DNA from 2 places in the Arthrobacter sp. HLT1-20 genome. Region 1 is predicted to be linked to the other one. Evidence: predicted binding sites of a transcription regulator. Region 1 holds the regulator's gene; the other holds the start of a gene.
What was found. Region 1 encodes LexA, which represses DNA repair genes until DNA is damaged. Its sites were predicted from a motif close to TCGAACANNTGTTCGA; they were not measured.
Positions count from the first base shown of each region.

Region 2: ACX80Q_RS15165 (Rv2578c family radical SAM protein) is a predicted target of LexA. The motif match lies at 1,366-1,381, and genes of this name have one in related genera.

Region 1 covers NZ_JBTNDR010000014.1:84,751-96,235, forward strand. Annotated here, with positions in the region: gene ACX80Q_RS09720 (class I SAM-dependent methyltransferase) at 1-5, opposite strand, end outside; gene hflX (GTPase HflX) at 214-1,875, shown strand; gene ACX80Q_RS09730 (ATP-dependent DNA helicase) at 1,868-3,895, shown strand; gene lexA (transcriptional repressor LexA) at 4,099-4,842, opposite strand; gene ACX80Q_RS09740 (LysM peptidoglycan-binding domain-containing protein) at 5,118-5,561, shown strand; gene ACX80Q_RS09745 (histidinol-phosphate transaminase) at 5,671-6,768, shown strand; gene hisB (imidazoleglycerol-phosphate dehydratase HisB) at 6,947-7,573, shown strand; gene hisH (imidazole glycerol phosphate synthase subunit HisH) at 7,570-8,250, shown strand; gene ACX80Q_RS09760 (hypothetical protein) at 8,250-8,399, shown strand; gene priA (bifunctional 1-(5-phosphoribosyl)-5-((5-phosphoribosylamino)methylideneamino)imidazole-4-carboxamide isomerase/phosphoribosylanthranilate isomerase PriA) at 8,471-9,205, shown strand; gene ACX80Q_RS09770 (SseB family protein) at 9,209-10,099, shown strand; gene ACX80Q_RS09775 (MFS transporter) at 10,132-11,485, shown strand, end outside.
Region 2 covers NZ_JBTNDR010000034.1:2,245-13,729, forward strand. Annotated here, with positions in the region: gene ACX80Q_RS15160 (DUF5302 domain-containing protein) at 12-203, shown strand; gene ACX80Q_RS15165 (Rv2578c family radical SAM protein) at 245-1,357, opposite strand; gene ACX80Q_RS15170 (long-chain-fatty-acid--CoA ligase) at 1,544-3,043, shown strand; gene ACX80Q_RS15175 (SIMPL domain-containing protein) at 3,113-3,751, opposite strand; gene ACX80Q_RS15180 (hypothetical protein) at 3,748-4,251, opposite strand; gene ACX80Q_RS15185 (hypothetical protein) at 4,248-4,829, opposite strand; gene ACX80Q_RS15190 (hypothetical protein) at 4,826-5,455, opposite strand; gene ACX80Q_RS15195 (hypothetical protein) at 5,452-5,934, opposite strand; gene pheS (phenylalanine--tRNA ligase subunit alpha) at 6,241-7,326, shown strand; gene pheT (phenylalanine--tRNA ligase subunit beta) at 7,332-9,875, shown strand; gene ACX80Q_RS15210 (cupredoxin domain-containing protein) at 10,000-10,839, opposite strand; gene ACX80Q_RS15215 (class F sortase) at 10,890-11,485, opposite strand, start outside.

The sequences.
Region 1 (11,485 bases):
TTCATCGGTGTTGACGGTTGTGAACTGAAATAGTGATCTGCACCCTGAGTACCCATAGTCATGCCAGATTAGTGCGAATTCGCGCGTTTGTGTATCTAGGCGCGCCTAAGCGCCACCGGGAGCGGTGCTGGCTTATCCACAAGCTCTGGGCTGAAAAGGTGTGAGTGTGGGCGGCCGCGACTACGATTGAGGGTAAGCGTCTATGAGGAGAATATGTCCAACGCATCTGCACACACTGGTTCCGACAATAACGAGCTGCCCGACGGCGGCAAGAACGGGACACCTTCGCAAAAGTCCGGCCAAGGTGGCACGGATCTATCGGTTGCCGAGATTGAAGCCGTCATTGAACGGATCTTGGCGAAGGACGCGGCAACAAGCCGTGCCGTGCGTGCCGACAGCGAGTTGGATGCCCAGGATCCTCATGGCGGCACTCCCGCCACGCGGCCCCTGGGCGGGCAGGCCCAGGCCGTATCCACCCTTGACTTCCAACACAGCAGTTTTGACGGTGCCCAGGAAGAACTTGCTGAGCGCAACGCCCTGCGCCGTCGCTCAGGGCTGTCCACGGAACTTGAAGACGTCACAGAGGTGGAATACCGCCAGTTGCGGTTGGAGCGCGTTGTCTTGGCCGGACTGTGGTCCCAAGGCACCATGGCCGACGCCGAGAACTCCCTTCGCGAGCTGGCGGCACTCGCCGAAACGGCCGGCTCCGAGGTGCTCGACGGAATGGTGCAGCGCCGTGCCAAGCCGGACCCGGCCACCTACCTTGGCACCGGCAAGGCCCAAGAACTCAAGGAAATTGTCCAGGCCACGGGCGCGGACACCGTGATCATTGACGGCGACCTGGCCCCGTCCCAGCGGCGTACCCTGGAAGAAGTTGTCAAGGTCAAGGTCATTGACAGGACAGCCCTGATCCTGGATATCTTCGCCCAGCACGCAAAGTCACGTGAAGGTCGGGCCCAGGTTGAACTGGCCCAAATGGAATACCTGCTGCCGCGCCTGCGTGGCTGGGGCGAGTCCATGTCCCGCCAGGCTGGTGGCCGTGTGGGCGCCGCCGGCGGTGGCATTGGTTCCCGTGGACCCGGTGAAACCAAGATGGAGCTGGACAGGCGAAAAATTCGCACCAAGATGGCCAAGCTGCGCCGGGAGATTGCCGCCATGAAGCCGGCACGCGAAACCAAGCGTGCCAACCGCAAGCGCAACAACGTGCCCTCGGTGGCCATTGCCGGTTACACCAATGCCGGAAAGTCGTCCCTGCTGAACCGTCTCACCGATGCCGGCGTATTGGTAGAAAATGCCTTGTTCGCCACCTTGGATCCCACAGTGCGCAAGACCGAGACGGCCGACGGCCTGGGCTACACACTGGTGGACACCGTTGGGTTTGTGCGTTCGCTGCCCACCCAGTTGGTTGAAGCCTTCCGCTCCACTTTGGAGGAGGTGGCGGACGCAGACTTGATCCTGCACATTGTGGACGCCTCCCACCCCGATCCCGAGGGGCAGATTGCTGCCGTTCGAACAGTCTTCGCCGAAGTCGATGCGCTGAAGATCCCTGAGCTGATCATCTTGAACAAGGGGGACATCGCCGATCCTTTTGTGGTGGAACGGCTGCGCCAGCACGAGGCCAACACTGTAGTGGTTTCCGCCCGAACGGGGCAAGGCATCGAAGAGCTGCTCCAGGCCATCAGCGAGGGAATTCCGCACCCCAGCGTCACCTTGACGCTGCTGATCCCCTACGACCGCGGCGATGTTTTGAACAAGTTACACCGCTCCGACGCCGAGATCATCACGCTGGAGCACGGCGAGCACGGAACTGTGGCCCACGTCCGGGTCCGCGAAGACCTGGCAGCCGAGGTTGAACCGTTTGTCCAACATGGCTGACAGTGAATTTTCGCAACAAGCACTGGAACTTCTGGACAGGGCTGTGGAAGCCATGGGCGGCCAACGCCGTGATGGCCAGCATGAGATGGTGCGCCGTGTGGTGGGCGCCATTGAAAGCGGCGACCACCTGTTGGTGCAGGCCGGAACAGGCACGGGAAAATCGCTTGCCTATCTGATCCCGCTGATTGTCAATGCCCTCACCAGTGACAAGCCGGCAGTGGTGGCCACGGCCACCCTGGCGCTGCAGGCCCAGATTGTGGGCCGTGATGTGCCGCGCCTGCTCGCTGCCCTGGAACCTCTCCTGCCGCGCGCCATTGATGTTGCCCTGGTCAAAGGCCGCAGCAACTACGTGTGCAAGCAGAAGCTGGGTGGCGGTTTCCCCTCCGAGGACACCGGCGAAGGCGCCTTGTTCACGCTCGGAGAAGATTCATCCGTCAACCATTTGCCGGGGGCTGCCACCGGCCCCACATCTCAGCTGGGGAGGGAGGTGGTGCGGCTTCGTGAGTGGGCGCAGGACACCGACACCGGTGATCGGGACGAGCTGGTCCCCGGCGTGACCGATAAGGCCTGGCGGCAGGTGTCAGTGACCTCCATGGAATGCCTGGGGGCGCAAAAGTGCCCGCTGGCCACCGAATGCTTCTCGGAATTGGCACGCGCCCGCGGCGCCGAGGCTGACATTGTGGTGACCAACCACGCCATGCTGGCCATCAGCGCGTTCGAAGGTATTGCGGTCCTGCCCGATTACGACGTGGTGGTGGTGGATGAGGCCCACGAATTGCAGGACCGTGTCACCGGCGCAGTCACGGGACAGCTCTCGGTGCAAATGGTGCAGGCAGCGGCCTCCAGCACCCGCAAGCACACGGCGGTTTCCGTTGACGCCATTCACGCCAGCGCGGCAGCCCTTGACCTGGCCTTCGCCGGCACGGCAGAGGGGCTGCTGCCCAATGGCCTGAACCCAACCCAAAGCCAAGCAATTGAACAAGTGCGTGACGCCGTGCGGGCGGCACTCTCGGATTCCAAGCCCGAAGGCAACGCTGCCGTGGACGGGGGCCGTTCCATTGCCCGGGCCCGGCTGAACCTGATCTTCGACCTGTGCGAGCGGTTGTTGGCCGCCGCTGATGCCCGAGAGGTGGTGTGGGCCTCACGGCCGGGGAGCTTCACCCCGGGCAAGGGCTACCAGAAGGCCGACGACGGCGAGCCGGCCGTCATCAACATTGCACCGCTCAGTGTGGCCATGAAGCTGCGCGAGGGCTTGTTCGCCGACCGCACAGTGGTGCTGACCTCGGCAACCTTGGCCATTGGCGAGTCTTTCCAGGCAACGGCAGGCGGACTGGGCCTCTTGGGCCCCAACGCACCCTCCTGGACGGGGGCCGACGTCGGCTCTCCCTTTGACTACCCCAAGCAAGGCATGCTGTATGTGGCGGCACATCTGCAAAAACCGGGTTTTGGCATGTCAGCGGAGCAACTGGATGAACTTGCTGCGCTGATCACCGCCGCCGGCGGCGGAACGTTGGCGCTGTTCTCGTCGCGGCGTGCAGCCGAAGACGCTGCAGAGAAACTGCGCAAGAAACTCTCCGTCAAGATTTTGTGCCAGGGCGATTCCTCCATGGCCGGGCTCATCAAGGAATTTGCCGATGAACCGGACACCTGCCTGTTCGGCACCATGTCACTGTGGCAGGGTGTTGACGTGCAGGGTGCCTCCTGCCGGCTGGTGGTCATTGACAGGATTCCGTTCCCACGCCCGGATGACCCCTTGGTGACAGCTAGGGCCCGTGCGGTTGCGCAAAGCGGTGGCGACGGTTTCATCGCCATCTCCGCCACCCACGCAGCCGTGCGGCTGGCCCAGGGTGTGGGGCGCCTGATCCGCTCCAGCGCCGACAGGGGAGTCGTGGCAGTGCTCGATTCACGCCTGGCCAACGCCAGCTACGGCGGGTTCCTGCGCGCAGCCCTCCCGCCGTTCTGGGCCACCAAGGACCGTGCCGTGGCTCTGGCTGCCCTGGAACGGCTCTCCGGCAAATAACGCCAAGGGCCAGGAACGGGTATTTTTGTAGGCTACGTAAAGGAGACACCAAAGGCCCCAAGCGCTCCCACTGCTCGCAAGCTCGCAGCGGGGCCCTCGCGCTCGTGGGCCCAGCCCGCGGCCGACGTGTCGGATAGTAGCCGGAAAATACCCGTTCCTGGCCCTCAGGAACAATGAATCCGTATGCGTGTTATTTGGCGCGCCTAGAGGCTGCGGAGCACCGAGACTACTTTGCCCATGATGGTGGCGTGGTCGCCCAAGATGGGTTCGTAGCGTGTGTTCTGGGGCAGTAGCCAGGTGTGGCCGTCGCGCTGGCGGAAGGTCTTCACTGTGGCTTCATCGTCCAGAAGTGCTGCCACAATGTCGCCGTTGTTGGCTGTTTGCTGTTGCCGCACCACAACCCAGTCGCCGTCGCAGATTGCGGCGTCGATCATGGAATCGCCCTGGACCTTGAGCATGAACAGCTCACCGCTGCCCACAATCTGCCGTGGCAACGGCATAATGTCATCCACCGACTGGTCGGCCAAGATGGGCCCGCCGGCTGCGATGCGTCCCACGAGCGGAACAAAAGCAGTGTCCGAGGAACTGCTGAGCTCGGCAAAGTTGAGCCCGTTGGAGCTGCGCAACTTTGACGGGGCGCTGACGCCCTCGATTTCCACCTCGCCGTTGTCCAGAACCAGCGGAATCAAGACTTCCATGGCACGGGGACGTTTGGGATCCCTGCGCAAATAGCCATGGCGCTCAAGCTGCGTCAATTGGTGTGTGACGCTGGAAAGACTGGCCAGCCCCACGGAGTCGCCAATTTCACGCATGGAGGGCGGGTAGCCCTTGTCGGCAATGGAGCGCTGGATGCACTCGAGGATCTTTTTCTGCCGAACGGTCAACCCCTTCATGCCAGCGCGGCTGGGCGCTTGGGGGATGCGGTGCGGAGGTTCTTGAAGCGCCATGGTTCCGGGTCCTTTCTTGGCTGCCCTGAACAATGTCAGTGCCTGCTGGTGGACTGCATCTAGCGGCTAATCCTTGTAATCCAAGTTTAAGCCACAAGGCGGGCAATTTCAAACATTTGTTCTATCAACCCTTGGCAAGTGTCGTCTATAGATGCTAAAACTGTACTAGTAGCAAATTAGAACATACGTTCTATCGAAGATATGAAGCGTGGAATTTCGATCCAGTCGGCAGGTGTGGCCAAGGATCCAGATCCACGGTGAAAGGACGAGAAGTCATGAATGCAATGGTTATCTCCGCAGGAACTCTCAGCAGTACACCCAAGGGCTTGTTTGGCGGCAGCGGTGCCAGTCACCGGCCGCATCAGCTCCCGCTGGCGGCGGCGCCTGTCAAGCTTACTTTGACGCGCAGGGGCAGGCTGGTGCTCTTTGGTCTTCCGGCCCTGGTGGCCTCATCGATCCTGGTCTTTGTGGCGCTGGCCATTGTTTTCAGCTCGCTGGCGAGCCCGGCCCATGCGGGAGTGGAAAACATGGCCGTCGACATGGACAACTATGCGCATTCCGTGACAGTTCTTCAGGGTGACAGCCTGTGGAGTATCGCCGGAGCCACCAATCCGAATCGGGATGTCCGGGACGTGGTTCGTGAAATTGTTGCCCTGAATGAGTTGGGCACGGGCGTACTGCAGGCCGGCCAGCGCCTGTTCGTTCCCATCCCGAAGTAGAACACTACTGGACGGCAAGCCCACAAGACTTGCCCCAACGGTTCGGGTGAGGTGTCCGCATACTGTCACCGTTTCGGAAATTTCAGACGCTGGCAATTAAGCTGGTGTCATGGATCAGTTTGAACGCTTAGGTCAATTGCCACTCCGCGACGATCTGCGCGGACTGCATCCCTACGGCGCCCCGCAACTTGACGTTCCCGTGCTGTTGAACGTCAATGAAAACACCTTTGGCGTCCCGGCAGATGCCAAAGAGGCTATCTTGGCTGCTGTGGCCAGGGAACTTGAAGGCCTCAACAGGTACCCCGACAGGGAATTCACCACACTCCGCCAGGAATTGGCGGCGTATTTGGGCCACGGTCTCAATGAAGACAACCTGTGGGCCGCAAACGGTTCCAATGAAGTGCTGCAGCAGATCCTCCAGGCATTTGGCGGACCGGGACGCACCGCCCTGGGATTCCCGCCCACATACTCCATGTACCCCTTGCTGGCCAGTGGCACGGGAACGGGGTACCTTGCCGGCTTGCGCGAGCAAGACTACAGCTTGTCCGCGGCATCGGCCGCGGATCAAGTGCGTGCGGCCGCCCCGAACATTGTCTTCCTCTGCTCGCCCAACAATCCCACTGGAACGGCCCTCGGCCTTGACGTGGTGGAGGCTGTTTATGCAGCAGGTGAAGCATCGCAGTGCATCGTCATTGTTGATGAGGCTTATGCAGAATTTGCGCACACAGGAACCGCCAGTGCCCTGAGCCTGCTGGAAGGCCGGCCCCGCCTGGTGGTTTCACGGACCATGAGCAAGGCGTTTGCCTTGGCTGGTGCGCGTCTCGGCTATCTCGCAGCGGCGCCGGAAGTCACCGACGCGCTCCGTTTGGTGCGCCTGCCTTATCACCTGTCGGCCATCACCCAGGCTACCGCCGTCGCGGCCCTGCGCACCTCAACATCCCTGCTGGCCAATGTGGAGGCCATCAAGGTTCAACGGGACCGGATCGTCACGGAGCTGACAAACCTGGGACTTTCCCCGGCCCCCTCGGACTCAAACTTTGTCTTCTTTGGCGGGCTGGAGAACCCCCAGGCCGTCTGGAAAGCCTTGTTGGCCAACGGAGTGTTGATTCGCGACGTCGGAATTCCCGGTCACCTGCGCGTGACCGCTGGAACCGAAGCAGAAACAACTGCTTTCCTCAACGGGCTGCGCGCCATCCTGGCCGGCTAGTCCCAGATGCGGACAACGCTGCCATGCCGGGCACCGGCGGCATCGCAGCGGACTGTTTTGGGCATAACCATGCCTTCTCTCCTAAACTGGTGTCATACAGAGAAAAGTTCGCGAGCCCAGCCCTGCCCTGCGTCGCCAAGGGCAAGGGGGCGCGTACACAAACCAAAGGACTTGTGCAATGACTGAGAACAGCCCGCAGCCCGGCCAGGGACGCACAGCCCGTTTGGAACGAGTAACCAGCGAGTCCAGCGTGTTGGTGGAAATCAACCTGGACGGCACCGGTGTTTCCACGATTGACACCTCAGTCCCGTTCTACGACCACATGCTGACAGCCCTGTCCAAGCACTCGCTGATCGACATGAACATTAAGGCCACCGGCGACACGCACATTGACGCGCACCACACGGTGGAAGATGTGGCCATTTCCTTCGGTGAGGTCCTGAAGGAAGCCTTGGGGAACAAGGCGGGCATCCGCCGCTTCGGCGAAGCCACCATCCCGCTGGATGAGGCGCTGGCCAATGCAGTCGTGGATGTTTCCGGCCGACCCTACCTGGTTCATGGTGGCGAGCCCGCAGGCCAGGAATATCACCTGATCGGCGGACACTTCACAGGATCTTTGACCCGCCACGTTTTTGAAGCCATCACCTTGCACGCACAAATTTGCCTGCACATGACTGTCATTGCCGGCCGCGATCCGCACCACATTGTTGAGGCCCAGTTCAAGGCCTTTGCCCGGGCCCTGCGTTCAGCCATTGAATCAGATCCCCGCGTTACAGGAATTCCGTCCACGAAGGGCCTTTTGTGAGCTCCGCAACCACCCTGCCAGCAGGAGAAAATAAGCCCACGGTCACTGTCCTCGACTACGGTTCAGGCAATGTGCGCTCCGCCGTACGCGCCTTGGAACGGGCAGGCGCCACGGTTAAACTCAGTGCCAAGGCCGAGGACGTGTTGAACGCCGACGGCCTGGTGGTGCCGGGAGTGGGTGCCTTCGGTTCGGTCATGAAGGAACTCAAAAACGTTGATGCGTTGCGCATGATCGGACGCCGTGTGGCCGGAGGCCGCGCCGTTCTGGGTATTTGTGTAGGCATGCAGGTGCTTTTTGACGCAGGATTCGAGCACGGCGTCCACGAAGAAGGCATGGGGGAGTGGCCAGGAACAGTTGAGCTGCTGCCAGCCCCTGTTGTCCCGCACATGGGGTGGAATACGGTTCAGGCGCCCGAAGGTTCCATGTTGTTTGACGGCGTTGAAAACGAGCGTTTCTACTTTGTGCACTCCTATGGTGTGCAGAAATGGGACTTTGAAGTACTCCAGCCGAAGATGCGTCCACCCATGGTCACGTGGTCGGAGCACGGTGCGCCCTTCATTGCCGCGGTTGAAAACGGACCGCTGTGCGCAACCCAGTTCCACCCGGAAAAGTCGGGCGATGCTGGTGCACGCCTGCTGCGCAACTGGGTCTTGTCACTGAACAAGGCGGCCAAATAATGTGGTCCTTGCTTTTGATGGGTTTGGCGGGGCTGCTCATTGGCGGCGCCTACACGTTCTACCAGCAGAAAACTGCCCGATGGATACCCATCAGCTTTGCCGTATTGGCGGCCATGTCGCTCGTGGCCGCCTACATGTTCACCCAGTGAGTGCCGGCGTTTAGCCCGGCGCACACACGCTCCACTTCACATTCGCAAGTACTAGTCACGTTGAGGACCCCATGACCACCCCCATTTTGGAATTGCTGCCCGCGGTCGACATCGTAGATGGACAGGCGGTTCGTCTGGTTCAGGGCGAGGCCGGATCTGAGACCGGCTACGGTTCGCCGCTCGAGGCCGCCCTCAACTGGCAGAACGACGGCGCCGAATGGGTTCACCTCGTGGACCTTGACGCCGCGTTCGGCCGCGGCTCCAACGTGCACCTGCTGCGCGAGATGGTGGCGGCCCTGGACATCAAGGTTGAGCTGTCCGGCGGACTCCGCGATGACGCTTCCCTGGAAGCCGCCCTGGAATTGGGTGTGGGCCGGGTCAACCTCGGCACGGCAGCACTGGAAAACCCCGAGTGGACCGCCAGGGTCATCGACAGATTTGGTGACAAGATCGCCGTGGGCTTGGATGTCCGTGGCACCACCCTGGCCGGACGGGGCTGGACCAAGGAGGGTGGCGATATTTGGGAGGTCTTGGCCCGCCTGGAAGACGCCGGCTGTGCCCGTTACGTCGTCACCGACGTCACCAAGGACGGTACCCTGCGCGGCCCCAACGTTGAACTGCTGCGTGAAATGTGCACCCGCACCGCCAAGCCCGTGGTGGCCTCGGGCGGCATTTCCAGCCTTGAAGACCTCCGTGTGTTGCGCGAGCTCGTGGGCGAGGGAGTTGAAGGAGCCATCATCGGCAAGGCCCTCTACTCCGGCCAGTTCACCCTGCCGCAGGCCCTTGACGTGGCCGGCCGCCGCTAATTCATGACCGAGATGCCCAAGAAGCAGCTGCCCGGCCACATTGCCCAAGCCTTGGCCGGTGCCGGCGGATCCACGGATTCGGCCGGGCAGCCGTGGGCTGGGCGGGAGCTGCCTGCACAGGAAAAGTACCACAACTTTGACGCTGACGACGGCGCCATGGACACCGGTTTCGCTGCCGCCATGGAGGCACTGGCCGCAGGTTCAGGTACTGAAGCGCAGGTCATAGCCGCCCTGGCGCAGGCCCGTGTCTTCATCCCCATTGTTGCTCAGCTCGCCGAGCACACAGTAGGGGAGAACGGCCTGGTGTCCGACAAGGAATCGGACATGGCCCTGGTGACCTTGCAGGGACCCGACGGGCGCCGGGTGCTGCCGGCATTCACGCATGCCCAAGCCCTTACACAATGGCACCCCGAGGCTCGGCCCGTTGCCGTGTATGCGGCCCGGGCAGCGTTGTCTGCCGTCGCGGAGGACGCTCAGCTGATGGTGCTGGACCCTGGCTCGGAGCGGCCCTTTGTGATCCGCCGCCCAGCAATGTGGGCGTTGGCCCAACAGCAGACATGGCTGCCCAGTTACGCTGACGCGGCAGTGCAAAATGTTCTGGCCCAATCTGTGTCGGCTCTTGGTAACAGTGCCGTGGTGGACATTTCCGCCAGCGTTGGCCAGGGCATAGAATCCCAGTGGCGCAAAAAATCCTCAGCCCACGGTCAGTTGGTCAAGGGCGGGGGAACCGGCCCGGAGCTGTGTGTCACCATCACGCTGTTGCCCGGGCTTGACCAGCCCGCTGTGAACGATCTGCTAGCCCAATTGCAGGAAAACTGGGCAGCCAACGAGTACTTTGCCCACGCCGTTGATTCGATCCAAATTCGTCTGCGTCACCCACACCCACGTACCTAAACCCTCACAAAGCACCTCGATGCGCTCTTGTGATGGATCACAAGAGAGAAGTCACTACAGTGAATTTTGCCGCCTACCGCGAAGTCCTCGCGGTTGGATCCGTGCGCCGGCTGCTGATTATCGCCATGTTTGCGCGCATTCCCCACGCAGCAGCCGGTGTCCTCCTGACGCTGCACGTGGTGCAGTCCATGGGGCTCAGCTACGCCGCTGCGGGTACAGTCGCCGCGGCCATCACCATAGGCATGGCCATCGGGGCGCCGTGGCGGGGACGGTTGGTGGACATTCACGGGCTGCGGCGGGCTCTGGTTCCGTCGGTCATAGCTGAGGCTGTGGTTTGGGGCACGGCGCCATTCCTGACTTTTCAGCTACTGGTGCTGGCCGCATTCATCGGCGGACTCTTTGCCGTCCCCATATTCTCAGTGGTCCGCCAGGCGCTCAGCGTCATGGTTCCCACAGAGCAGCGCCGCACGGCGTACGCACTAGACTCCATGGGCGGCGAAATTACTTTCATGATCGGCCCCGCTGCCGGTGTCATGCTGGCCACGAACAACACAGTGCTGGGATTGATCATCATCGGTGTCAGTGCCTCCCTGGCCGGCATCTTCCTGATGTGGTTCAACCCGCCAACCCGGACGGGTCAAAAAGGTTCCTATGTGGCTGTCGAGAGTGCAGGTGAGCAGCCATACGATGCTGTAGAAGATGCCAAAACCCCTGACCTAGCCGGTGAGAACTTTCTGCTGCGTTTCTGGGGCAAGTCCCGCCACAACCTTCGCTGGGTCAACATTGCCGTGCTGGCCATTCTGGGCACGTCCCTGGGTGCCGGACTGGTCCTGTCGGGTGTGAATGTGGGCATGGTGGCCCTCATGGAACACAACGACAGCACCAGCGAATTGGGTATTGTCTTCCTTTTCTGGTGTGGCGCCTCAATTCTGGGCGGCATCGTCTATGGCGCCCTCAAGAAATCGGTCAACCCCTTGTGGCTGCTCATGGCTATGGCAGTGCTCGTCATCCCCATGGGCTTTGCCACCAACGCCTGGACCTTGGGCCTGCTGTCCATCCTGCCGGGTTTGCTGTGTGCCCCGGTCCTGACCTCGAGCGCCGAGCACATCGCGGACCTGGTGACGGAGAAGCGTCGCGGCGAAGCCATGGGCATGTACGGCTCCTCCATGACCATTGGCAGTGCCATGGGCTCACCCTTTGCCGGTGCCATGATCGATGACGTTGGCCCCTGGGCTGGGTTCGCCATTGTTGGCTTCATTTGTGCCGTGCTGGCCGTTGTGGGCTTGATCGCCATGGCTATCTACCGCCGCCGCAGCGCCCGCCTGGCGCAGCCAGTGATCGAAGAGCCACCTGTGGCCGCGGCTTCCGATCCAGTGCAGGAGCAGG
Region 2 (11,485 bases), on a different contig from region 1:
GAGGTTGTGCCATGACGAGTGAAAACCACCACGAACCATCGCCCGCCGGTGCCAGCGACGAAACAAAAGAAAAGTTTCGCCAGGCACTGGAAAACAAGAAGAACAAGCAGCATGGCACTGTAGAAGCTGCCAATGGCGCCAAGATCAGTGCATCCCACGGATCGGCGTCGCACAAGCGTGAGTTCCGCCGTAAGAGCGGATAAGCCACGAGTTTGCACCCCATCACTAGGATCCTTGAGGTTTCCTAGAACAAGGTAGGTGCCAGTTCGGCAGAGGCGGGAATTCCTACGGGGATTCCCGCCTCTTTGCTGGGCACAACGCCCCTGAATCCGGTTGCCGGCATGCTGCCCGCAGGGTACTGGGCTTCCTCGTGCCGTGGATCATGGATGAAACCTTGTGCGGCAAAACCGTGGCGGGCCTTGGCCTCATTGACGCGTGCGGCCAACCATTGGCGGTACTCCTTTGATGCGTAGGCGCCTGAGCCATACAGGCGCTGGTAGCGGCCCACCAAGGCGGGATGTTCACGGGCCAGCCACTGCATGAACCATTCCCTGGTGCCGGGGCGTAAGTACAGCGCGCCGGCGCTCAATCCGGTGGCCCCGGCCTGGGCCAGGGCTGCAAAGAGCGCATCCAGGGCCTCGTCGGAGTCGGTGAGCCACGGCAGGATGGGCATGGCCATGACCCCGCAGGGCAGTCCGGCGTCGCGCAGCTTGCTGATCAGCGCCAGCCGCGCCTTGGGGGAGGGGGTGCCCGGCTCGAGTGTGTGGGCCAGGTCCTCATCCAGCAGGGCCAGGGAAATGCCCATGCCCACACTGACCTGCCGGCCGGCCTGGCGCAGCACGTCCAAGTCCCTGGCCAGCAGCGTTCCCTTGGTCAAGATGGAGAAGGGTGTGCCGGAATCGGCCAGCGCCTTGATGACCCCGGGCATGAGTTGATAGCGGCCCTCAGCCCGTTGGTAGGGATCGGTGTTGGTGCCAAGGGCCACGTGATGCCGCTGCCAGCTGGCCTTAGCCAATTCCTTGGTCAGCACTTGGGCCACATTGACCTTGACCACCACTTGCGAATCAAAATCCACTCCGGAATCGAAATCAAGGTAGGTGTGGCTCTTGCGGGCAAAGCAGTACACGCAGGCGTGCGAACAGCCCCGATAAGGGTTCACCGTCCATTCAAAGGGCATGGTGGAGCTGGGTGGGACCTTGTTGAGTGCAGACTTTGAAAGCACCTCGTGAAAAGTAATGCCGGCAAACTCGGGTGTCTGAACGCTTTTGACCAGACCCGCCAAGGGCAGCAGCGGCTGCGTGGTTGGCGCTTCGCCGAGGGGAAGTGGCTGGTTGAGTTGCTGAGTTGTCCACCGCATAAATAGATTAGAACATATACTCTATTCCAGGGCAATGATGGCAGCACTAAACCCTTTTCTACCCGTCAGTAGGTATGTGCTGTGCCTCACAATTGAATGCGGCTAGGCTGTGTTCATGGGGCAACGAGGCCCCCGCTGGGTAGGTTCGCCAAGAACCCTGCGCAGCGTCAGTGAGAAGGAGCCGGAATGACCAACCTCGCCACCATCGTGGGTGCCTCAGCGCAGCGCAATCCAGCAGCTGTCGCCATAAAATTGGACGACATTGAGATCTCCTTTGGTGCGCTGGAGGTGCTCAGCGCCAAAGTGGCCGGGCTACTTGCAGCGAGGGGCGTCAAGCCGGGGGACAGGGTGGCACTCATCTCCCCGAACCTGCCACAAATGCCGCCGCTGTACTACGGAATCTTGCGCTACGGTGCCGTGGTGGTGCCCTTGAATCCGCTGTTGAAATCCCGTGAGGTTGAATACCACCTGACCGATTCCGGCGCCACCCTTGCCTTTGCCTGGGAAGGTGTCATGGGTGAGGTCCAGCTTGCCGCTGACAACACCGGCACCCGGGTTGTTCCCATCAACGCCGAGCTCATGGGGCTGCTGGCCCAAACGGAGGCGATCTCCGCGGTGGCGCCAGCGGAGAAAGACGACACCGCCGTCATCCTGTACACCTCCGGCACCACTGGCAAGCCCAAGGGTGCGGAACTAACACACGAGAACCTGCGCAGCAACGCAGAACTTTCGACAAAACTGTTCAGCATGAGTGCCGACGACGTGATCTTTGGCGGCTTGCCGTTCTTCCACGTCTTCGGCCAGACCTGCGCCTTGAATGCAGCCGTCATGGCGGGGGCCTCCGTGACCATCCTGCCCAAATTTGATCCGGTCAAGGCCTTGGAAATCATCCAGCGCGACAAGGTGACCATCTTTGAGGGGGTGCCCACCATGTACATCGCCCTATTGCGGGCGCCGGGACGTGAAAACTACGACGTCTCCAGCCTGCGGGTGGCCGCGTCAGGCGGCTCTGCCCTGCCGGTGGAAATCCTGCACGAGTTTGAGAACACCTTCAGCGCAACACTGCTGGAGGGCTATGGCCTCTCGGAAACCTCACCGGTGATCTGCTTCAACCAGGTGGATGGGATTCGCAAGCCTGGCTCCATCGGAACTGTGGTGGACGGTGCGCAGCTTAAGGTGGTGGATGACGCCGGCACCGAAGTTGAAACCGGTGCTGTGGGCGAGATTGTGGTCTCCGGTGGCTTCGTCATGAAGGGGTACTGGCGCAACCCCGAGGCCACGGCCGCCGCCATCAGGGACGGCTGGTTCTTCACGGGGGATCTGGGCCGCAAGGACGAGGACAGCGTGTTCTATATTGTTGACAGGAAGAAGGACATGATCCTGCGCGGCGGCTACAACGTGTACCCCAGGGAAGTGGAAGAAGTCCTGTACGAGCATCCTGCCGTCGCGGAGGCCGCTGTTGTGGGCAAGCCCGACGACGTCCACGGCGAGGAGATCTGCGCTGCGGTTTCGCTCAAGGATGGTGCCGCCGGTGCCGACGATCCGGACGCGCTCGCCGCTGACATCCAGGAATTCGTCAAGGCCCGCGTGGCCGCCTACAAGTACCCGCGCAAGGTGGTCATCATGGCATCCCTGCCCAAGGGGCCGACAGGAAAAATCCTCAAACGCGAGATTGTCATCACCTAGACCCGGCCGCCACAAGGCGCCTGCGTCAGCCCCCGCGGGTCCGCGCAGGCGCCTGTACGGGCAGGGCGGCTAGGCCAGCTGCCAAGTTACCTGCACCGCGGCGGAGACGGTGCTTTGCCCCGGTTCAATCGCCATGGCCCGCTCAGTGCTCATGGCCTGAAAAGCCAGCATGGGTCTGGGGGCGCCGTCGTTAACGACTCCTTCCAGGACTGAGCTGACAGCGCCCAGGGACCGGCCGGCCAATTGGGCGTATAGCTCACCCGCCCGCACGGCATCCGCCCAGGCCAGGGCCCGGGCTGCATCCTGCGCAGCCGCCGGGTTGGACACCACAGGAGTGAGGCCGTTGAGACGGACACAGTTGTTGCCGGTGTCCACAATGGCAGCAATGACGTCCTCGGAACCTTGGTCGTAGCGCAGGACAACGCTCAGGGTGCTGGAAACCGTGTAACCCGTCACCACTGAGCCGGTGCCCTCCTGCCAGCGCGTCTCCACCCGGACATCCAACGAGGAGGAACTGATGACCTCACGGGCCACGCCCAGCGACAACAGTTTGGCGTTGACGGCGTTGAGGGCCTCGCTCGCTGCTGCGTAGGCCTCCCGCGCCGAGGACTTCTGGGCTTCAATGCCGATGTTGATGTTGAAGAAGTCCGGCGCGGTTTGCACTGTGCCTTGGCCGGTGACGGTGATGGAGTGGAGGGGCTCGGTCATGGATGGTTCCTTTCCTCGGGGTGCATGGTGGGGCGTGGTGATTTGAACAACGTAAGGCGTTGCAAATAGTTCCGCAGCGCGGGAAGCCGGGTAATGGTGGGCAGTTCACGGTACCCGCCGAGTTCCAGGCCGGCGTTGCGTTCAAAGAAGTTTCTGCTGCCGGGATCCCCCGTGCGCCAGAGGGAGAAGGCGGCGCAGGCGGCATAGAGGGGCAGGAACGGCAGGCCCATGCACCAGGCGTATTGGGTGGCGTGGCCGGATTCGTGGGCCAACAAATCGGGCCTGGCGTCGATGAAGGCCCGGTCCGCCCGGTAGAAGATGACGTTGCCTACGGTGAAGGCGCCGGCAAGTGGCAGCTTGGGTGTGTAGTGGGTGCCCAGAATCAGGCCGTCCGGTCCTGTCTCCAGGGGAGTGCGACTCAACGCCGCCAGCAGCAATCCCGTGGCGGTGGACAGGTTTAGGGCGTTGGCAACGGCGCGGACATGCAGGGGCGTTTTCACGGGGCGGGATCCTTCGCCGGAAGGGTGCTCGTTGCGGTGACCGTGAGGGCTGCGAGGGCCTCGGCGGTGGCGGGCTTGGATTTATCGCAGGAGTTCAGCGGCCACTGGACGTGGATGGCACCGCCAGCAGCATTGACAAGCCACAACTCCGGCAGGATCTCGGCGTAGTCGGGGCAGGCCACGCCCGCCTCTCGGTCGCTGGGTTCGGCTAGGGCCGCCAGAAGAGGTGAAAAGTCCCCGGACAGGTGGTCAACAGTGATGATGGGATCCGGCGCCATGGTGGATGAGGCGGATCCGGCCGGCAATTCCCAGGTGCACCGGACCGCGTCGACGGGAACAAAACCGTCAGGCACCCGCCCCTTCAACTGAGCGCCGGGATCGGATGTGCTGGCTATCATCCCCGTTGCCACGGAGCAGTCCACGGCGTCCTGCAGGGAGGCCGGCTCCGGTTGGTAGTGACTGGGGAAGGTGCAGGCGGGCAGCAACAGAGCAGTCGCTGCCACGGTGATCAAGGCACCGGCCAACTTGCCCGCACTGCCCCGGCGTGCCGTGCCCCGTGCAGCCCTGGCAGGTTTCATGGCGCGGACGCCGTCAAAACTGTGCTGCCGTGCACGGTGAGCGCTGCCAGCGCCTTGGCTGTGTCAGGTTTGCCGCGGGCCTTGCCGCAGGCATCAACGGGCCACACCACATGCACCGCCTTGCCGCTTGCATTGACAAGCCACAGCCCCGGCAGGATTTCCGCATCCGCGGTGCATGCAATGCCGTCCTGGCGGTCACTGGGCTGGGCCAGGGCCGCCAGCAACGCTGTGTAGTCTCCCGCCAGCTGCTCCTGGACAACTACGTTTCCCGCCTTGCCGGAAGGGTCCGGGCTTGGGAAGAAATCCATGCGGCAGCGAACCACATCCACCGGCACGAACCCCTGGGGCACCGAGCCCATGAGGCTCGACGTCGGGGAGGAGGCGCCGTCGTCGGGTCGCCAGTCAGAGGGGGCCAGACAGTCCACCTTGTCCTGCACAGCCGCGGGGGGCGGGGTGTAGTGGGTGAGTTCCGGACCGGGGGCGGCCGTGGACGGGCTGCCCCCGGCGGGTGGGGCGCCATAGTTGACTCCAGGGGAGCATGCGCCCAGGAGCAAAGCGGCGGCCGCCAGGGCCGCGGCCCCGAATACTCTTGAACCCCTGCGGGGGAGACCGGGCATGGCTTTCATGGCGTGGGGCCTTTCACTGTCAGGATTTTGCTGTCGCTGAGGGTAAGACCACGCAGGGCCTCCCCAAGCTGGGGCTTGGCCATGGAGCAAACATCCAACGGCCACACCACGTTGGCGGCCTGGCCGGCGGCATTGACCAGCCAGAGCGACGGCAGAAGTACGGCAGCGGCCAAACAGGCAATTCCTTCCTGGCTGTCACTGGGCACAGCCAACGCAACCAAGACGGACGTGAAATCACCCGTGAACCACAGCTGCTTCACAGTCCAGCCGGTCACCCGCCCCTGCGCATCCACGGCAGGCTCCGGGGGAAAGCACTCCACGAGCTGCGCAGGCACAAAACCTGCCGGCACGCTGCCCGCAAGCATCGCCGCCGTCGTGGGGCCGGGAGCATGGGGAATAATTGATACGGAGCGCTCGCAGTCCACAGCCGGCACAACAGTTGCCGGCGCAGGGGTGTAACGGGTGATGTCCTCCGGCATGGGGTGGCACCCACCCAGTGTCAACATCAAGCACAGAAGCGGCAGGGCAACCAGCAGCGACGGGCGAGTGCCCGGCGTCGTGCATCCAGGGGAAAAAGCAGGCAGGAACCGCATGGGCCAAAGCGTAACAAGCAGGGGCGGCAAATGGGTCACGGAACGCTAAAGAGTCAGGGGCAATTGCATTACAGGGCAGGGCCCAGACGGAATTCAACACACCGGCGCCGTCAACTAGACTGGTTGAGGCGGGAGGAGCTACCCCGCCGCTTACTCGCACACGAGCTTAGGTAAAAACTGTAGATGTCAGAGATGCCCCAGAAGACGGCCGAAACGCCCGAATCAACCACCGAACCCACAACGGTCCCGGACCCGCTTGACGAAGCCGCCATTGGTGTTGCCGTCGAGGACGCGCTCGCAGCCATTGCCGCCGCAAGCACCCTGGATGAGCTCAAGGCTGCCAGGCTTGCGCACACCGGTGAGAAGTCGCCGCTGAGCCTTGCCAACCGCGTCATCGGAGGGCTGGCCAAGGAGTTCAAAGCCGCCGCTGGCAAGATCATGGGCGCCTCCCGCGGCCGTGTGGCCAAGGCCCTCGCCGCCCGCACAGACGTGCTGGAAGCCGAGGATGCTGCCCGCATCCTGGTCGAGGAGGCTGTTGATGTCACAGCAGCTCCCCGCCGCCGCCGTGCAGGCGCCCGCCACCCCTTGTCTACCCTGCAAGACCGCGTCTGCGACATCTTTGTGGGCATGGGCTGGGAAATTGCCGAAGGCCCGGAAGTGGAATCGGAATGGTTCAATTTTGACGCCTTGAACTTCAAGCCGGACCACCCCGCACGCGAAATGCAGGACACGTTCTTCGTTGAGCCGCCCGAGGCGCACCTGGTCATGCGCACCCACACCTCCCCGGTGCAGGTCCGCGCACTCCTGGAACGCGAACTGCCCGTGTACGTGCTGTGCCCCGGCAAGGTGTTCCGCACCGACGAGCTCGACGCCACACACACGCCGGTGTTCCACCAGTTCGAGGGCCTGGCCATCGACAAGAACCTGTCCATGGCGGATCTGCGCGGCACGTTGGAGCACTTTGTCCAGCAAATGTTCGGCGAAGAGGCCATTGTCCGCATGCGCCCGAACTTCTTCCCCTTCACCGAGCCGTCGGCGGAAATTGACGTTTGGCACCCCGGCGCCAAGGGCGGCCCGCGCTGGATCGAATGGGGCGGCTGCGGCATGGTCAACCCCAACGTGCTCCGCGCGGCAGGCATTGACCCGGATGAGTACTCAGGCTTTGCCTTTGGCATGGGTATTGAGCGTGCGCTCATGTTCCGCAACGAGGTTGCTGACATGCACGACATGATCGAGGGCGATGTACGTTTCAGCGAACACTTTGGGATGGAGATCTAAATCAAGTGCGTATTCCACTGACTTGGCTGCGCGAGTATGCGCAGGTACCGGCAGGAGCAACTGCCGAAGATGTAATGACTGACCTGGTCAAGGTTGGTTTTGAAGAAGAAGATGTGCACCGTCCCCTGGCTGATATCAGCGGCCCCATTGTGGTGGGCCAGGTTTTGACCATTGAGAAGGAACCGCAGTCCAACGGCAAGACCATCAACTGGTGCACCGTGCGTGTGGTTCCCGAGGGTACCGCACAAACCCTTTCCATTGAGGGGATTGACCCCTCCGGTGTGCAGGGCATTGTCTGCGGTGCGCACAACTTTGTGGTGGGGGACAAGGTTGTTGTCACCCTGCCCGGTGCCGTGCTGCCCGGCGATTTCCGCATCACCCCCCGGAACACCTACGGCCACGTCTCTGCCGGCATGATCGCCTCCGTGCGTGAGCTGGGCATAGGAGACGATCACGACGGCATTCTGGTGCTCTCCACCCTGGGCCTCGACCCGGAGTTGGGCACCGATGCGCTGGCACTGCTGGGTCTCGACGATGAAGCAGCCGAAATCAATGTGACCCCGGACCGCGGCTACGCGTTCAGCATCCGCGGCGTTGCCCGCGAATACGCGCACGCCACGGACAGCGTCTTCACCGACCCGGCCTCACTGGTTTCGGTCACCGCATCCTCAGGCCCCGGCCAGGCTGTGGCTGTTGACGACGCTGCCCCCATCTACGGCAAGCCCGGCTGCGACCGTTTTGTGGCACGCACCGTGCGCGGCATCAACGCCGCTGCGCCCACCCCGCCGTGGATGTCCTCACGCCTGCGCCTGGCTGGCATCCGCTCCATCTCGCTGCCCGTGGACATTTCCAACTACGTCATGCTGGAACTGGGGCAGCCGCTGCACTTTTACGACGCCGAGAAGGTCACCGGTGCCATTGTGGTGCGCCGCGCAGCCGCCGGCGAAACGCTGGAAACCCTTGATGGCAAGGTCCGCAAGCTCGATGCCGAGGACCTGCTGATCACCGATTCCACCGGGCCGATCGGCATTGCCGGCGTCATGGGCGGTGCCTCCACCGAGGTCTCCGCCATCACTGTCAACGTGTTGATTGAGGCTGCGCACTTCGAGGAAGTGTCCATTGCCCGTTCGCGCCGCCGCCACAAGCTGCCCTCGGAGGCGTCCAAGCGCTTTGAGCGCGGCGTTGACGTGGCGGTTGCCGACGTTGCCGCCCAGCGCGCCGTGAACCTGCTGGTTGAACTGGCCGGCGGCACGGAGGAGACCACCTCCACCGACGTTGCCTCCTATGCGGCCCCGGAGCCGGTGTTCCTGCCGTCCGGCTTCACCTCGGCCCGCATTGGTGTTGACTTCAGCCAGGCCCAGGTCATCGGTTCCCTGAGCGATCTGGGTGCTGTTGTGGAGAAGGTCGACGGCGGATATTCCGTCATTGCCCCCACCTGGCGCTACGATTTGGTCACCAAAGAGGATTTGACGGAGGAAGTTGCCCGCCTGGTGGGGTTCGACCTGATCCCGGCAACCCTGCCCACGGCGCCTCCCGGGCGTGGCTACTCACGCACGCAGCAGCAGCGCCGCCAAGTGGTCCAGGCCCTGGCTGACTCCGGTCTGACGGAGATCCTGGCCTACCCGTTCGTGTCCAAGGCAGCCAACAACACCTTCGGTGTGGCCGAGGCCGGTGCCGTTCGCACTGCGGTGAAGCTGGCAAACCCGTTGAGTGAGGAGTTTGGTTTCCTGCGGACATCGATCCTCCCGGGTCTCATTGAGATCGCCAAGCGCAACCACTCCCGCGGATTCCACGACCTGGCTTTGTTCGAGTCGGGTCTGGTGTTCCTGCCGTCCGAGTCGCTGGGCACGCCGTCCATCCCGCCGCTGGGTGCCAGGCCGTCCGCGGAAGTACTGGATGCCTTGTATGAAGGAATCCCTTACCAGCCCCTGACCCTGGCGGCCATCTTCACCGGCAAGGATTCCCCGGCAGCGCCGGGCCACACTCCCCGCCACTGGGACTGGGCCGATGCTGTGGATGCAGCCCGGCTGGTGACTGACGTTGTGGGCGTGGAGCTTGTGGTTTCACAGGGTTCGCACCAGGCGTTCCACCCCGGCCGCGCAGCGGTTTTGAGCCTGCGCAACGGTGACGTGGTTGGCTACGCCGGTGAGCTTCACCCGAAGCTGTTGGCCGAGCTGAACATGCCTGCCCGTTCCGTGGCGATGGAAATCAATGCGGAAAAGGTCTTCGCTGCTGCTCCCGACGTCATCGTGGCGAAGCACATTTCCACGTTCCCGGTGGCCACGCAGGACGTTGCCCTGGTGGTTCCCGTGGCGATTCCGGCACAGGACGTGCTGGAAACGTTGCGTGAAGGCGCCGGTGAACTGCTGGAAGACGTTGCCCTGTTCGACGAGTACCAGGGCACCGGCATTCCCGAAGGCAGCAAGTCGCTGGCGTTCGGCCTGCGTTTCCGTGCCGCCGACAGGACACTGACAGCCGATGAAGCCTCGGCTGCCCGTGCAGCAGCCGTGGAATTGGCTGCCGAACGGTTCGGCGCCACCCAGCGCTAGTCCCGCCCGGGCGTGGGCCCATCAACTGACCCGCAGAAAACGACGAAAAACGGCGCGAAATCGCGTTTTTTCGGCGATTTCTGCGGGTCAGTTGATTAATTATCTGGGTGGGCGCACCGCTCATTTAGCCGTGGTGCGCTGTCCAGCAGCCCAAAATGGTGGTGGCCATTTCATAGGCGAAGCTGCTCGCTGTGACCGTGTGAGGTCCCACCGTTGCGGGGAACGCCGTGGCGTCAACGTGCAGCGTCATGTTGTCCTTGGCAAAAACCACGTTTCCGTCCTTGGCTTGGTAGCCCGGCAGGCCGAGATTGGCCAATCCCTCAATGGGAGCGGCCTGCAGGGATCCGGCCAGTTGCTTGGCCACAGTTGCGGCGTCGGCGTTGTTGGCAGATTCAGTCACTGTCATGACAAAGCTGCCAACGTCCAGCGGGTAGGTGCAGGAGTACGTGGTTCCGTCCCAAGCGTCAGTGGTTGTGGGAGCGGCCGGAAGCCCAAGGATCTCCTTGACAGTTTGTTTGGCTTCATCAGCGCACACCATGGTTGCTGCCGCCGACGGCGCACTGGCCGTCACCGTCAGAACGCCCCGCAAGTCCGTGCCAACGGCATGGAAGGGGTAGTTTCCTGGCTTTTTGGGGGCGGCAAAGGTGGCCATGCCACCGGCGGGAACGCTGACGCTGAAGCTGGAATCAGCAGAGACGACTGTCCGGTCTTCTGCGTCCATGTTCATGACCGTTACCGTAGAGCCCGCGGCCAGCGGCGTGGGATTGATGAATGTTCCGTCTTGGATGTGGATCATCGACTCCATGGATGCGGCCCCGGACGTGGTCGCGGACGTGGCCGTGCCCGTCGAAAGTGCGGAAGGTTCCTGTCCCGGAGTGGTGGAGTTGGCCCCCGCGCCGCACCCAGTCAGGGTGAGCGCAGCGGCCAAGGCCAAGACTGTAGTGAAGCTGAAGGTCTTGTTCATCGTGGTCCAATCCAGAGTTCTTGTACTCAATTGCGGTGTCGCCGAGGTGGCTAGCCGGCGTGGCTGGACACGAGATGCCCGTAGACCACGGTGTTTTCGGTGAATTCGCCGGTGCTGGGCTCATAGCCGCCACAGGTGATGAGCCGGATCTCGGCACGTTTGGTGTTGCCGTAGACCGCAAGGGTGGGGAATGCGTCCTTTTTGAACACTTCGCTTCTATCCACGGCAAAGACAGCCACGCTCCCATCAGTGCGGGAGACTGAAAAAGTCTGGCCGGCAGTGAGCTCGTGCAGGCGGTAAAACACGCCTTCGGCAATGGTTGTGGTGTTCACATGCCCCAAAATGACCGAGGGTCCCAGCTCCCCGGGTGTGGGCGAGAACTTGTACCAGCCAGCCGGGGAACCCGCCTCAATGGGTGGCACCTCGGCCTCGCCCTTGGCATCCCGGCCCAAATTTATCAGCTTGGTGGTCACGCCAAGGTCCGGGATGGACAGCGTCTGTGGTGCAGACGTCGGCAGAATTGGTCCCAAGAGGGTTGCCTGGGTTGGTGTTGTGGGGATGGACGACGGCGGAGCTAGCCCAGGTGCGGCAGGCGCGGCTGGTGAGCTGCCCGCGGACTGGGCGGCCGGCGTCGTACTGGGGGAAG